3 regions of the Pseudoxanthomonas sp. F11 genome follow, and region 3 is predicted to be linked to each of the others. Evidence: predicted binding sites of a transcription regulator. Region 3 holds the regulator's gene; each other region holds the start of a gene.
What was found. Region 3 encodes FliA, which starts transcription of late flagellar genes. Its sites were predicted from a motif close to TAAAGTTTNNCNNNCNNNGGCCGATAA; they were not measured.
Positions count from the first base shown of each region.

Region 1 (3,977 bases), on a different contig from region 3:
GCCTGCAGGCTGGTGGCCTCACCGGTCAGGCGCAGGCTGTCGCCGCCGGCGCTGGCTTCCACCGGCCGCGAACGTTCGGCACCCGCCGGCGCGACACGGCCGCCTACGGGGCCCGTGGTGCGTACGGCGGCAGGGGGAGTGCCTTCGATTTTCTGGCTCATGTTGGTTCACCTGTAACAGGGTTCATCGAGGTTATCGGCTGGGACCACGCCAACTTTAGTGACGGATTCCACAATTCCGCTGAAGGCCGGATGGTCGACGGCTTTTCCACCCAGCGTTGGTATCGGCGCCCCGACGGACAACTTGAGGGGCCATTGAGATTTCTTTTCAACGGCTGACCCAGACGTCGCCGCCCGGCCCCACCACGCCCTGCACCACGCGGTGGGACGAGAGGTTTTCCACGGTCACCCGTTCGTTCTCGCCGGCATCGCCCAGCGCCTTGCCGACCACGCGCACCTCCACCCCGCCGCGGCGGGACACCAGCGCGACGTTGTCGCCCCGGCGGATCAGGCGCTGGGCCACCAGGTCGGTCGCCGACAGCACGGCACCGGCCGACAAGGTGCGGCGCGCGACGCGACCGACGGCCTGGGCAGGATCGGCCACGGCCGCACCGACGATGCGTGAGGCATCGCGGGTTTCGGGAATGAAAGCATCGGCGGTGATCGTTTCGCCCGGTGCGATGCCGCGGCTCAGCACCAGTACCGTCTGGCTGCGGCGTACGCGCACCGGCACGAACAGGCGCCAGCCATCGGGACAGCCGACCTCCACGCTGTTGCTGGCCTGGACACGTGCGACCAGCGCGGCGCCACAGCGCGGCAGGCGCAGGGCGGGATCGAGCGTGGCCTCGGCTTCACTGCCGGCAGGCAAGGCGCCGAGAGCGGCGGCCTTGATGCTGTCGACCGGCTGGAAGTCCGCGGCCAGCACGGCGCATGCGGTCAGACCGCCGATCAGGGCGGTGGTGAGGCGCAGCAGCATGGGCGGGCTCCGTCGGTTCATCGGCGGGGAGGTTGCAAGGGATGTGCCAGCAGTGACCCCTCTCCCTGCGGCGACCGAAGGAAGTCCCTGTGGGAGAGAGGGGTTGGGGTGAGGGGCAACGAAGCCCGTCCCGGTCGATCAAAGGCAGTCTCGCAACCTGCACCATTCAGTCGACGCGCTCACTGCGAACGTGCAATGCGATTGAATCCTTCCGAGTGGGTCAGTGCTAGGTCGGGCTTGGCGCCGCTCGCCGCGGGGGCCCTACTTTTCTTTGCTTGTGCAAAGAAAAGTAGGCAAAAGAAACACCCCCCGGCGGTCCGCCCGCCGCACGCGGCGGGTTCGCATTCACGACGGGAATTTTCGGCCAGGGCATCCTGCCCTGGCCGAAAACGGCGCACATCCATGTGCGCCGCCCTGCGGGTTTTACCCGCCGTGACTGCCGGACCTAAGGGGCCCCAGAAGCCCGCACGGACAAATCCGGCACGCACGCCGTTGCCCTGGCTCTTCGGGTTCCCCATGAGGCACGGCGAGCGGGCCGGGTAAAACCCGGAGGGCGCCGTCATGGATGACGGCGTTTCCGTACGGCACAGGGATGTGCCATACGGAAATTCCCGGCCCGCTCGCGGACCCGGAGCGAAGCGCAGGGCGTGCCGCCTGGGGCGTGTTTCTTTGGTTCCTTTCTTTGCACGAGCAAAGAGGTGTTTCTCAACAGCCGAATGGCTGGTCAAGGAACGCCCCCGCGGCGAGCGGCACCATGCCAGGCCGCACGAATGGCACCTGCGCTCAAGACCCCCACCCCACGGCCGATATGCTGGACATGACCCAGGACCTGCTCAACCGCATCGACCAGCGCACCCGCCTGGCCGGCCACAACCGCCTCGCCCTGCTGCTGTTCCGCCTGGGCGGGCGTCAGCTTTTTGGCGTCAACGTCTTCAAGGTGCAGGAAGTCCTGCGCCGGCCCGGCCTGTTCCAGCTGCCCGGACTACCCAGCGAATTCGTCGGCGTGGCCGACGTGCGCGGGCGCTCGGTGCCGGTGCTGGACCTGGGCCTGAGCATCCGCCACCCCGAGCGCGACCCCGACCCCGAGAACGCCCCCAACTACCTGGTGGTGACCGAGTTCAACCGCTCCGTGCAGGGCTTCCTGGTCAGCGGCGTGGAGCGCATCGTCAACATCGCGGTGGAAGACATCCACCCGCCGCCGGAGCTGGGCGCGGAGAACAGCTACCTGACCGCCGTGACGCGCTTCCAGGGCGAGCTGATCCAGGTGATCGACGTGGAAAGCGTGCTGGCCGACATCTGCCAGTCGCGCATGGACGCCACGCTGGCCCCGGAGATGGCCCTGCCTGCCGGTGCGCCGCCGATGCAGGTGCTGGTGGTGGACGATTCACGCGTGGCGCGCTCGCAGATCCGCAGTGTGCTGGAGCAGTTGGGCGTCACCGCCACCCTGCTCTCCGACGGCCGTCAGGCTCTGGACCACCTCTTGCAGGTGCACGCCGCCGGCGAGAACCCGGCCGAGCGCTACGCCATGGTCATCTCCGACATCGAGATGCCCGCCATGGACGGCTACACCCTGACGACGGAAATCCGGCGCCATCCAGGCCTGGCCGGCCTGTACGTGCTGCTGCACACCTCGCTGTCGGGCGTGTTCAACAACGCCATGGTCGAACGGGTCGGCGCCAACGCCTTCGTGGCCAAGTACAGCCCGCATGAGCTGGCCGAGCATGTGCTGTTCCGGCTGAACCAGGTGGCCGCGGCGCAAATGGCAGCCTGATCGTCGTCCCAGCGAACGCTGGGACCCATGTGCTCTTCGCCTAGAAGAGAGAAGGGGTAAAGGGCAGGTTCAAGATGGATCCCGGCCTTCGCCGGGATGACGGCACGGGGATCCCTATCCCTGCCTGGGCGGATGTTCGCCCGGTTCTGGCACACGCCTTGCAGCATCCCCGGCAACGGTCTGCCGGAGCGGTGCCATGTCCAACCCCATCTCCAACTATCTGGGTGTCCATGCCGCGGCGCTGCCGCTGCGCGAGCAGCGCATGCAGCTGATCGCCAGTAACCTGTCCAACGCGGACACGCCCAATTTCAAGGCCAAGGACCTCGACTTCCAGGCCGCCCTGGAGCAGGCCGCCGCCAGGGCCGCGCCCCTGCAGACCACCCACGAGCAGCACCTCACCCTGCTCGATGCCAGCCCTCGCCTGTTCGAGCGCGCGGGCGTGCAGCCCAGCCTGGATGGCAACACCGTGGATGCCGACACCGAACGCGCCGCCTACGGCCGGGCGGCGCTGGAGTACCGCGCCTCGCTGAGCTTCATCGAATCCAAGGTGCGCACCATGCTCACCGCCATCACCGGCCAGTAAGGGGACGCGCCATGAGCAACCTGCCCATCTTCGACGTCGCCGGCTCCGCGCTGCAGGCGCAGTCCGTGCGCCTGAACACCATCGCCAGCAACCTGTCCAACGCCGACTCCATCGCCTCCTCGCCGGAGGCGGTCTACAAGCCGATCGAACCGATCTTCCAGGCGCGCCCGCTCAATGCGGACGGTTCGCTGACCTCGGTGCAGGTGAAGGAGATCACCCAGAGCGAAGCGCCGCCGATCAAGCGCTACGAACCGGGTCACCCGATGGCCGATGGCGACGGTTACGTCTATGCGCCGGATGTCGATCCGGTCGCGCAGATGGTCAACCTGATCTCCGCTTCGCGCGGCTACCAGGCCGGCGTGGAAGTGCTGAACACCGCCAAGGAACTGGCCCTGGCCACCCTGACCATGGGCCGCTGACGGCCTGCCACCGAGCGCACACGCACATGACGACCGTCAACGGCGATCCTTTCGCCGCCCTCAACACCGGCACCACCGGCGCGGCGACCACGGCCAAGAAGGCCGACACGCTGGGACAGGCCGACTTCATGCGGCTGATGACCGAGCAGTTGGCCAACCAGGATCCGCTGAAGCCGCTGTCCAACAGCGAGTTCGTCGCCCAGCTGGCGCAGTTCTCCACCGTGCAGGG
Region 1 is NZ_JBANLZ010000004.1:398,141-402,117, reverse strand. Features, by position in the region: gene flgM (flagellar biosynthesis anti-sigma factor FlgM) at 1-161, opposite strand, end outside; gene flgA (flagellar basal body P-ring formation chaperone FlgA) at 328-975, opposite strand; gene V8246_RS14695 (chemotaxis protein) at 1,793-2,746, shown strand; gene flgB (flagellar basal body rod protein FlgB) at 2,943-3,329, shown strand; gene flgC (flagellar basal body rod protein FlgC) at 3,341-3,748, shown strand; gene V8246_RS14680 (flagellar hook capping FlgD N-terminal domain-containing protein) at 3,775-3,977, shown strand, end outside.
Region 1: V8246_RS14695 (chemotaxis protein) is a predicted target of FliA. The motif match lies at 1,759-1,785, and genes of this name have one in related genera.

Region 2 (3,977 bases), on a different contig from region 3:
GGAATTCCTTGCCTCGACCCGTGAGAAGGACGCCGGCGCGGATGCGTTCGAACTGGAAAGCCCGCACCTGCTGGAGGTGCGCCTGAATGGGCTGGTCTGGGCCAAGGCGGGGGCGATGGTGGCGCGCAAGGGGGCGGTGAAGTTCACCCGCCAGGGCGTGCTGGAGCAGGGCCTGGGCAACCTGCTGAAGAAGGCCGTCAGCGGCGAGGGCATGCAGCTGATGAAGGTCGAGGGGCAGGGCCGCGTGTACCTGGCCGATGCCGGCAAGAAGATCACGCTGCTGCGCCTGGCCGGCGAATCCATCTTCGTCAACGGCAACGACGTGCTGGCCGTGGAATCGGGCATCGAGAGCCGCATCACCATGATGCGCAAGGTGGCCGGCATGCTGTCGGGCGGCCTGTTCAACGTGCGGCTGAGCGGGCACGGCATCGTCGCCATCACCTCGCACTATGAGCCGCTGACGCTGCCGGTGAACGCGCAGACCGGCCCGGTGTTCACCGATCCCAATGCGACCGTGGCGTGGTCCGGTGGCCTGGCCCCCGAGATCATCACCGACATCTCGCTGGGCACGCTGATGGGGCGCGGATCGGGCGAGAGCATCCAATTGCGCTTCGCCGGCGAGGGCTGGGTGGTGGTGCAGCCGTACGAAGAGGTGGCGTTGCAGCCGCGGCCGTAGCCGGCGTGCGTCAGGCGCCCATGGCGCCGACCGAGACGCGGTTGCGGCCTTCGCGCTTGGCACCGTACAGCGCCTCGTCCGCCGCGCGCAGCAGGTCGTCGACGTGGCGGAACTGCTCCAGCGCGCCCTGCGTGGCCAGGCCGGCGGAGAAGGTGATGTGCAGGGGCTGTCCGCCCACGTCGGCCATCGCCACGCCCGAGACTTCCGACAGGATGCGGCGCACGACCTGCGCGGCGGCGTCCTCGCCGATGCCCGGCAGCACCACCAGGAATTCCTCGCCGCCGTAGCGGGCGACGATGTCGCTGCTGCGCACGTGACGCAGCAGGGCCTTGGCGAAGTTGCGCAGCACCTCGTCGCCGACCAGATGGCCCCAGCGGTCGTTGACCTGCTTGAAGTCGTCCAGGTCGATGAAGGCGATCGACAACGGCCAGCCGTGGCGGGTGGCGGCATCGAATTCCTTCTCCAGCACCTCTTCCAGCTGGCTGCGGTTGTACACGCCGGTCAGGGGGTCGCGGCGGACCTCTTCGGCGAGGCGGCGCGCGCGGTCCTCGTGTTCGTCGGCTTCCTTGCGCGCACGTGCGGCTTCCTGGATCTCGCGCAGGTTGCGCACCACCAGCAGTTCGCGCGCCTGGTCCAGCAGGGCCTGGATGCGGGCGGGCGGCGCGGGCGGTACGTCGAACATCGCGCAGACTTCGGGCAGGGAGGACACCATTTCCTCGGTCAGCGCCAGGTAGGACGCATAGTCCAGTCCCAGGCGCGTCGCCGCCTGCATCGCGGCATCGCGGTGGGCGTGTTCGCTGCGCGATGCGTCGGCACCGGCCAGCCAGATGTCGGCGACGTGGCCGGAGACCGCCACGCAGGCGTTGAAGGGGGTATCGGACGCGGGCGCTTCGCTTTCCAGGATCGCCTCGCGCAACAGCGCCGGCAGGTTCCACTGCCGTGCCAGCCAGCCGCCGACCGTGGCGTGGTCGCATCCCAGCCATTCGCGCTCGGCCGCCAGCAGCTCGGCGTTGTCGGCGGCGCGTTCGACCAGCCGCGCGTAGTCCTCGCCCAGCACTTCCAGCAGGGCCAGCATGCCGATGTCCTGCAGCAGGCCGGCCAGCATCAGTTCTTCCGCCTTGCGCAGGCCGGCATGCTGGCCGAGCAGCCGCGACGCCAGCGCGGCGATCACGCTGCGGCGCCAGACGCGCTCGCGGGCCACCGGATGGCTGCCCGGGCCGCAGTGCGCCAGGGAGAAGCCCAGGGCGAGGGTCAGCGTGGCGTTGAGGCCCAGTACGGTGAGCGCCTGTGACAGGTTCTCCACGCGGCGTCGGCTGGCGTACAGCGGTGAGTTGGCGATGCGCAGCATGCGCGCGCTGAGCGCCGCGTCCAGGCCGATGGTGTCGGCGGCCGTGGCCATTACCACGTCCGGATCCTGCGCCAGCTCGATGATGCGCAGCGCCACCCCGGGCGGACTGGGCAGGTTGCGGCAGTTCAGCAACTGGGTTTCGAGTTCGGGACGCATCCGGGCGCGCGCTGGGCGTGAGAGAGTGACCGGCAGCATGCCAGCAAAGCGTGACGAAGTGTCACCTTTGTAACCAGTGTCGGCGCCTCACGCGCAAACTTTAGGTGGCTGCGACGAGCGGCCGCACGATGCGGCCGGAGGAGTGCCCGGAAACGGAAAAGCCGCGGTTTCCCGCGGCTTTTCCGGTTCGCAGCGGATCGGCTTGCGGCTTACGCCAGGCCGGCCTGCTTCATCACTTCGGCGGCGTAGTCTTCCACCACCTTCTCGATGCCTTCGCCGACCACCAGGCGCTGGAAGCCGACCACGTCGGCGCCGGCGGCCTTGACCACCTGCTCGACCGACTTGTCGCTGTCCAGCACGTACGGCTGGCCGTACAGCGTGACCTCGTTGATGATCTTGTTGATCTTGCCCGAGATGATCTTCTCCAGGATGTCGGCCGGCTTGGCCTTGTCCTTGTCCGACATCTTGGCCAGCTCGATCTCCTTCTCCTTCGCCACGAACTCGGCCGGCACGTCGGCGGCCTTGTTGTGCGGGGGGTTCATCGCAGCGATGTGCATGGCCAGGCCACGGGCCAGGTCGGCGTCGCCACCCTTGACCTCGACCAGCACGCCGATCTTGCCGCCGTGCACGTAGGCCGCGACGTTGTCGGCGCTGTCGATGGCGACCAGGCGACGGATCTGCATGTTCTCGCCCAGCTTGGCGATGGCGGCGGCACGGGCTTCCTCGACGGTCTCGCCGGAGGGCAGCTTGGCCGACTTCAGCGCCTCGACATCGGTAGCGCCGGCGGTCAGCGCGGCCTGGGCCACGGCGTCGGTGAAGGCGATGAAGTTGGCGTCCTTGGCGACGAAGTCGGTCTCGGAATTGATCTCGACCAGCACGGCCTTGCCGCCGTCCTGGGCCACGGCGATGCGGCCTTCGGCGGTGACGCGGTCGGCCTTCTTGTCGGCCTTGGCCAGGCCCGACTTGCGCAGCCACTCGGCGGCGGCGTCGATGTCGGCGTTGTTCTCGGTGAGCGCCTTCTTGCACTCCATCATGCCGGCGCCGGTGCGCTCGCGCAGTTCCTTGACCAGGGAAGCGGTGATTTCCACGGGATTACCTCTGTTTGGATTGGCAAAGCCCCTCTCCCGTCGGGAGAGGGGTTGGGGAGGGGGTCCGGTGGGATCGCGACGCCCTGAGCGTCAACGTGCTGCCCGTACCCTCATCCGCCCTTCGGGCACCTTCTCCCGGGGGAGAAGGAAGAACATGGGCCGCCGCGCAGCATGGCGCGGCGGCGTTGCAGCCGGATTACTCGGCGGCGGCTTCGTCGGACTTCTTGCCGGAGGCCTTCTTGGCCGGCGCGCGACGGGCGCCCTTGTCGTCGCCGCCTTCGGCGAACTCTTCCTCGCGCACAACGGCGGCGTTCGGCGCAGCGGCCTTGCCTTCCAGCACGGCGTCGGCGGCGGCACGGGCGTACAGCTGCACGGCGCGGATAGCGTCATCGTTGCCGGGGATGGCGTAGTCGACCAGGGCCGGGTCGTAGTTGGAGTCGACCACCGCGACCACCGGGATGCCGAGCTTCTTGGCTTCCTTGATGGCGATGTCTTCATGGCCGATGTCGATGACGAACAGGGCGTCCGGCAGGCGGTTCATTTCCTTGATGCCGCCCAGCGAGGCCAGCAGCTTCTCGCGCTCGCGGCGCAGGCCCAGCACTTCGTGCTTGACCAGCTTCTCGAACGTGCCGTCGGTTTCGGCGGCTTCCAGTTCCTTCAGGCGGGCGACCGACTTCTTCACGGTGGCGAAGTTGGTCAGCGTGCCGCC
Region 2 is NZ_JBANLZ010000002.1:961,855-965,831, forward strand. Features, by position in the region: gene V8246_RS10330 (AIM24 family protein) at 1-676, shown strand, start outside; gene V8246_RS10335 (GGDEF domain-containing protein) at 687-2,180, opposite strand; gene tsf (translation elongation factor Ts) at 2,390-3,268, opposite strand; gene rpsB (30S ribosomal protein S2) at 3,465-3,977, opposite strand, start outside.
Region 2: V8246_RS10335 (GGDEF domain-containing protein) is a predicted target of FliA. The motif match lies at 2,257-2,283, and genes of this name have one in related genera.

Region 3 (3,977 bases):
CGAACTGGTCGATCAGGATCTGCGGCGCATGCGGCGGGTCTTCGCCGGCACCGATGGCATCCAGCATCTGCTGCAGCCAGTCCAGCGACTGCTGGGCGGCATCGAAATGCAGCGGCTCCAGGGTCGCCTGGCCGGCGCGCACCAGGCCCAGGGTCTCTTCGGCGGCATGGCACAGGTTGACCATGGGCTGGATGCCGAGGAAGCCGGCGCCGCCTTTCAGCGTGTGGAAGCCACGGAACACCGCATTGAGCTGCTCGCTGTCGGACGGGTCCTGTTCCAGCGTGACCAGCTGTTCGCCCAGCCGGTCGAGGATTTCCTGCGCTTCGATCAGGAAGTCGGCGGCGATTTCAGGGGTGACGGCGGACATGGGCGGGGCGGGTACCGGAACGGGCGATCAGCGGGAGGAATCGAGCAGGCGCATCGCGTGGGCGTGACGGCGGCGCAGGATGCGGCCGGCGATGACATCGCAGACCAGCAGCACGCCCACGAACAGCAGGACGACGGGATGGCGGGGGCGGCGGTCGGCGGAATCGGTCATGGCGGGTCTCCGGTGCCGCGTCGCGCGTCCGCCGGGCTACAGGCCCAGGCCGGACAGCAGGTCGTCGGCGTCGTCCTGCGAGAAGGCATTGCGGTCAAGACCAGCAACGGCCGGGCCGGCGAGTTCTGAACCCTTGTCGCTGTTTTTTTCCGGCGGCGGCAGGCCCAGCGCGCCAAAGCCTTCATGCACGCGCCGCACGATGCCGGCCACCCGGCGGATGATCTGGCCGGTGAGGTCCTGGTAGCTCTGCGCCAGCGCCATCTCGGACAGGCCCTTGCCGATGCGGTCCACCAACGCAGCCTGTTCGGGCGACAGATCGGTGCCCTTCAATTGCGTGGCGTAGCCGCGGCACTGTTCGGCCAGATCCAGCGTCGTGTGGCTGGCCTGTTCGGTCATCTCGACCACGTGGTCCAGGCGCGCGCAGGCGTCGTCGAGCTCGCCGGCACCGGTGGGGGGCAGTTCGCCCAGGGTCTGCGCCAGTTCGCGCGCCAGTCGCCCCAGGCCCTGCATCATGGGCTGGGTGCGCCAGGCCGCGATCGCGTCCAGTTCCTGGCGCCAGCCGGCTTCGTCGCCCTGTTCCAGGGCGTCGAGCGCGTGCTGCAGCTTCTCCACCAGGGCGGCGCGGGCGGTACCCACATCGGCGACGGCATTCATCAGGCGGCCGCTCCCAGACGCTCGAAGATCTTGCCCAGCTTCTCTTCCAGCGTCTGCGCGGTGAAGGGCTTGATGATGTAGCCGTTCACGCCGTTCTGCGCGGCTTCGATGATCTGCTCGCGCTTGGCTTCGGCGGTGACCATCAGCACCGGCAGGGTCTTGAAGCGGTCGTCGGCGCGAATGGCCTTCAGCAGTTCGATGCCGGTCATGCCCGGCATGTTCCAGTCGGTGACCACGAAATCGAAGCTGCCCTGCGCCAGCGCGGTCAGCGCGGTGCTGCCGTCGTCGGCCTCGGCGGTGTTCGTATAGCCCAGGTCGTTGAGCAGGTTCTTGATGATGCGGCGCATGGTGGAGAAATCGTCCACGATCAGGATGCGCATGTTCTTGTTGGTCACGGGTGCTCCGGTGCTGCGTGGACGGTGGGTCTGGTGGCGATATCGGCCGGGGTAGGGAAAGGTTTAGGGAGCCAGCGACGTCGCCTTTGTAGGAGCGCCCTCGGGCCCGATGCTTTTCCCAGGAATTCGAGCAAGAGCATCGCGCCCGGGGGCGCTCCTACAGGTATGCATCGTCCGGGGTCACTCGTCGTCGCCCAGCCCCGCGTCCGCCTTCTCGAACACCTGCAGGCGGCCGCGCAGGCGCACCATGGCCTGGCCGTGGATCTGGCAGACGCGCGATTCGCTGACGCCGAGCACCGCACCGATCTCCTTCAGGTTGAGCTCCTGCTCGTAGTACATCGACAGCACCAGTTGTTCGCGCTCGGGCAACTGGCCGATCGCCTTGACCAGCTGCTGGCGGAACTCGCTGCGTTCCAGGTGCTGCTGCGGCGACGGACCGCCGGTGCGCGCGGTGTTGGGTTCGCCATGGTCGTCGATGTGCGATTCCAGGCTCAGCACCTGGCCGCGCGCCGCGTCCTCCATCAGGCGCAGGTATTCGGGCAGCGGCATGTCCATGGCGCTGGCCACTTCGGTGGCGATGGCGGCACGGCCGGTGCGCTGCTCGATCTCGCGCACGGTGGCGGCGGCCTGGCGGGCGCGGCGGTGCACCGAGCGCGGGACCCAGTCGCCGCGGCGGATCTCGTCGATCATCGAGCCGCGGATGCGGATGGATGCGTAGGTCTCGAACGAGGCTCCCTGTTCGGCGTCGTAGCTGCGCGAGGCTTCCAGCAGGCCGATCATGCCGGCCTGGATCAGATCGTCGATCTCCACGCTGGCCGGCAGGCGGGCAGCCAGATGGTGGGCGATGCGGCGCACCAGGTCGGCATGCTGGGCGATGACGTCGTTGGCGGCGGTGCGCTGCACCGCGCGGTACTGGGCGGCGGCGGTGTTCATGCGGCCACCCCGCGCTGGATCAGGCGTTCCACGAAGAACTCCACGTTGCCGCGGGCGCCGACCGGGGGTTGCCAGCGCGCCGTGGTGCGGGCGATCTCGGCGATCGCGCGCGCCGACGGGCTGCCCGGATAGGCCTTCACCACCGCCTGCTGGCGCTGCACGGCGCGGCGCAGCCAGTCGTCCTGCGGCACGGCGCCCAGGTAGTGCAGGGCCACGTCGCCGAGGAAGCGTTCGCAGACACGCGCGAGCTTCTCGTACAGTTTCCGGCCTTCGTTGGGGTCGCGCACCATGTTGGCGATCACGTGCACGCGGTCCAGCCCGCGTTCGCGCGCCAGCACCTTGATCAGGGCGTAGGCGTCGGTGATCGAGGCCGGCTCGTCGCAGACCACCACCACGGTGTCCTGCGCGGCCTGGCAGAAGGTCAGCACGCTGTCGGTGATGCCGGCGGCGGTATCGACCACCATCACGTCGAGCGCGCGCTGCAGTTCGGAGAACACATGGACCAGGCCCACGTGTTCGGCGGGCGTCAGTTCGGCCATGTGGCGGAAACCCGACGACGCCGGCACCACCATCAGGCCCTCGGGGCCCTCCAGCAGCACGTCTTCCAGCTGGCAGCGGCCGGCGACCAGGTCGGCCAGGGTGAACTTCGGCGACAGGCCCAGCAGCACGTCCACGTTGGCCAGGCCCAGGTCGGCGTCCATCAGCAGCGTGCGCTTGCCCATTTCGGCCAGGGACACGGCCAGGTTCACGGATACGTTGGTCTTGCCCACGCCGCCCTTGCCGCCGGTCACGGCGATGACGCGCACCGGATGGAAGGCGCCGGGCAGGGGAGGCGTGCTGCGGGGGTTGGTCTGCAGCAGGGGGTCAGGCGACATGGGTGGCCTCGGTCGAGCAGGGTTCGTCGGCTTCGCGGCGCAGCTGGTCCAGCCGCAGCACGAGGTGGGCGCTGTTGGCGCGATGGAGGTCGTCGGGCACGCGCTGGCCGTCGGTCACCCAGGCCATCGGTAGCTGGTGGTCCACGACCACTGACAGCGCACTGCCCAGGCGACCGGTTTCGTCCAGCTTGGTCAGCACCACGCCCTGCGGCTGCACGGTGTTGAAGCGGCGGACGACTTCGTCCAGGTCGGCGAAATGGGAATTGGCCGGCAGGCAGAGCAGGGTCTGCACCTGGCCGGACGCCCGCAGCCAGTTGAGCTGGCCCACCAGGTTGCGGTCGCGCTGGCCCAGGCCGGCGGTGTCGATCAGCACCAGCTTGTAGTCGCGCAGGCGTTCCAGCACCAACGCCAGACCCTGTGCGCTGTCGGCCTCGTGCACGGCGATGCCCAGTTGGCGGCCGTAGCCGTGCAGCTGCTCGCGGCCACCGATGCGCACGGTGTCGGTGGTCACCAGGGCCACATCGCGCGCGTTGTGGCGCTGGGCGAAGCAGGCCGCCAGCTTGGCGATGGTGGTGGTCTTGC
Region 3 is NZ_JBANLZ010000006.1:181,064-185,040, reverse strand. Features, by position in the region: gene V8246_RS16915 (chemotaxis protein CheA) at 1-367, opposite strand, end outside; gene V8246_RS16910 (hypothetical protein) at 395-538, opposite strand; gene V8246_RS16905 (protein phosphatase CheZ) at 575-1,192, opposite strand; gene cheY (chemotaxis response regulator CheY) at 1,192-1,572, opposite strand; gene V8246_RS16895 (RNA polymerase sigma factor FliA) at 1,768-2,520, opposite strand; partial or broken gene V8246_RS16890 (MinD/ParA family protein) at 2,517-3,329, opposite strand; gene flhF (flagellar biosynthesis protein FlhF) at 3,385-3,977, opposite strand, start outside.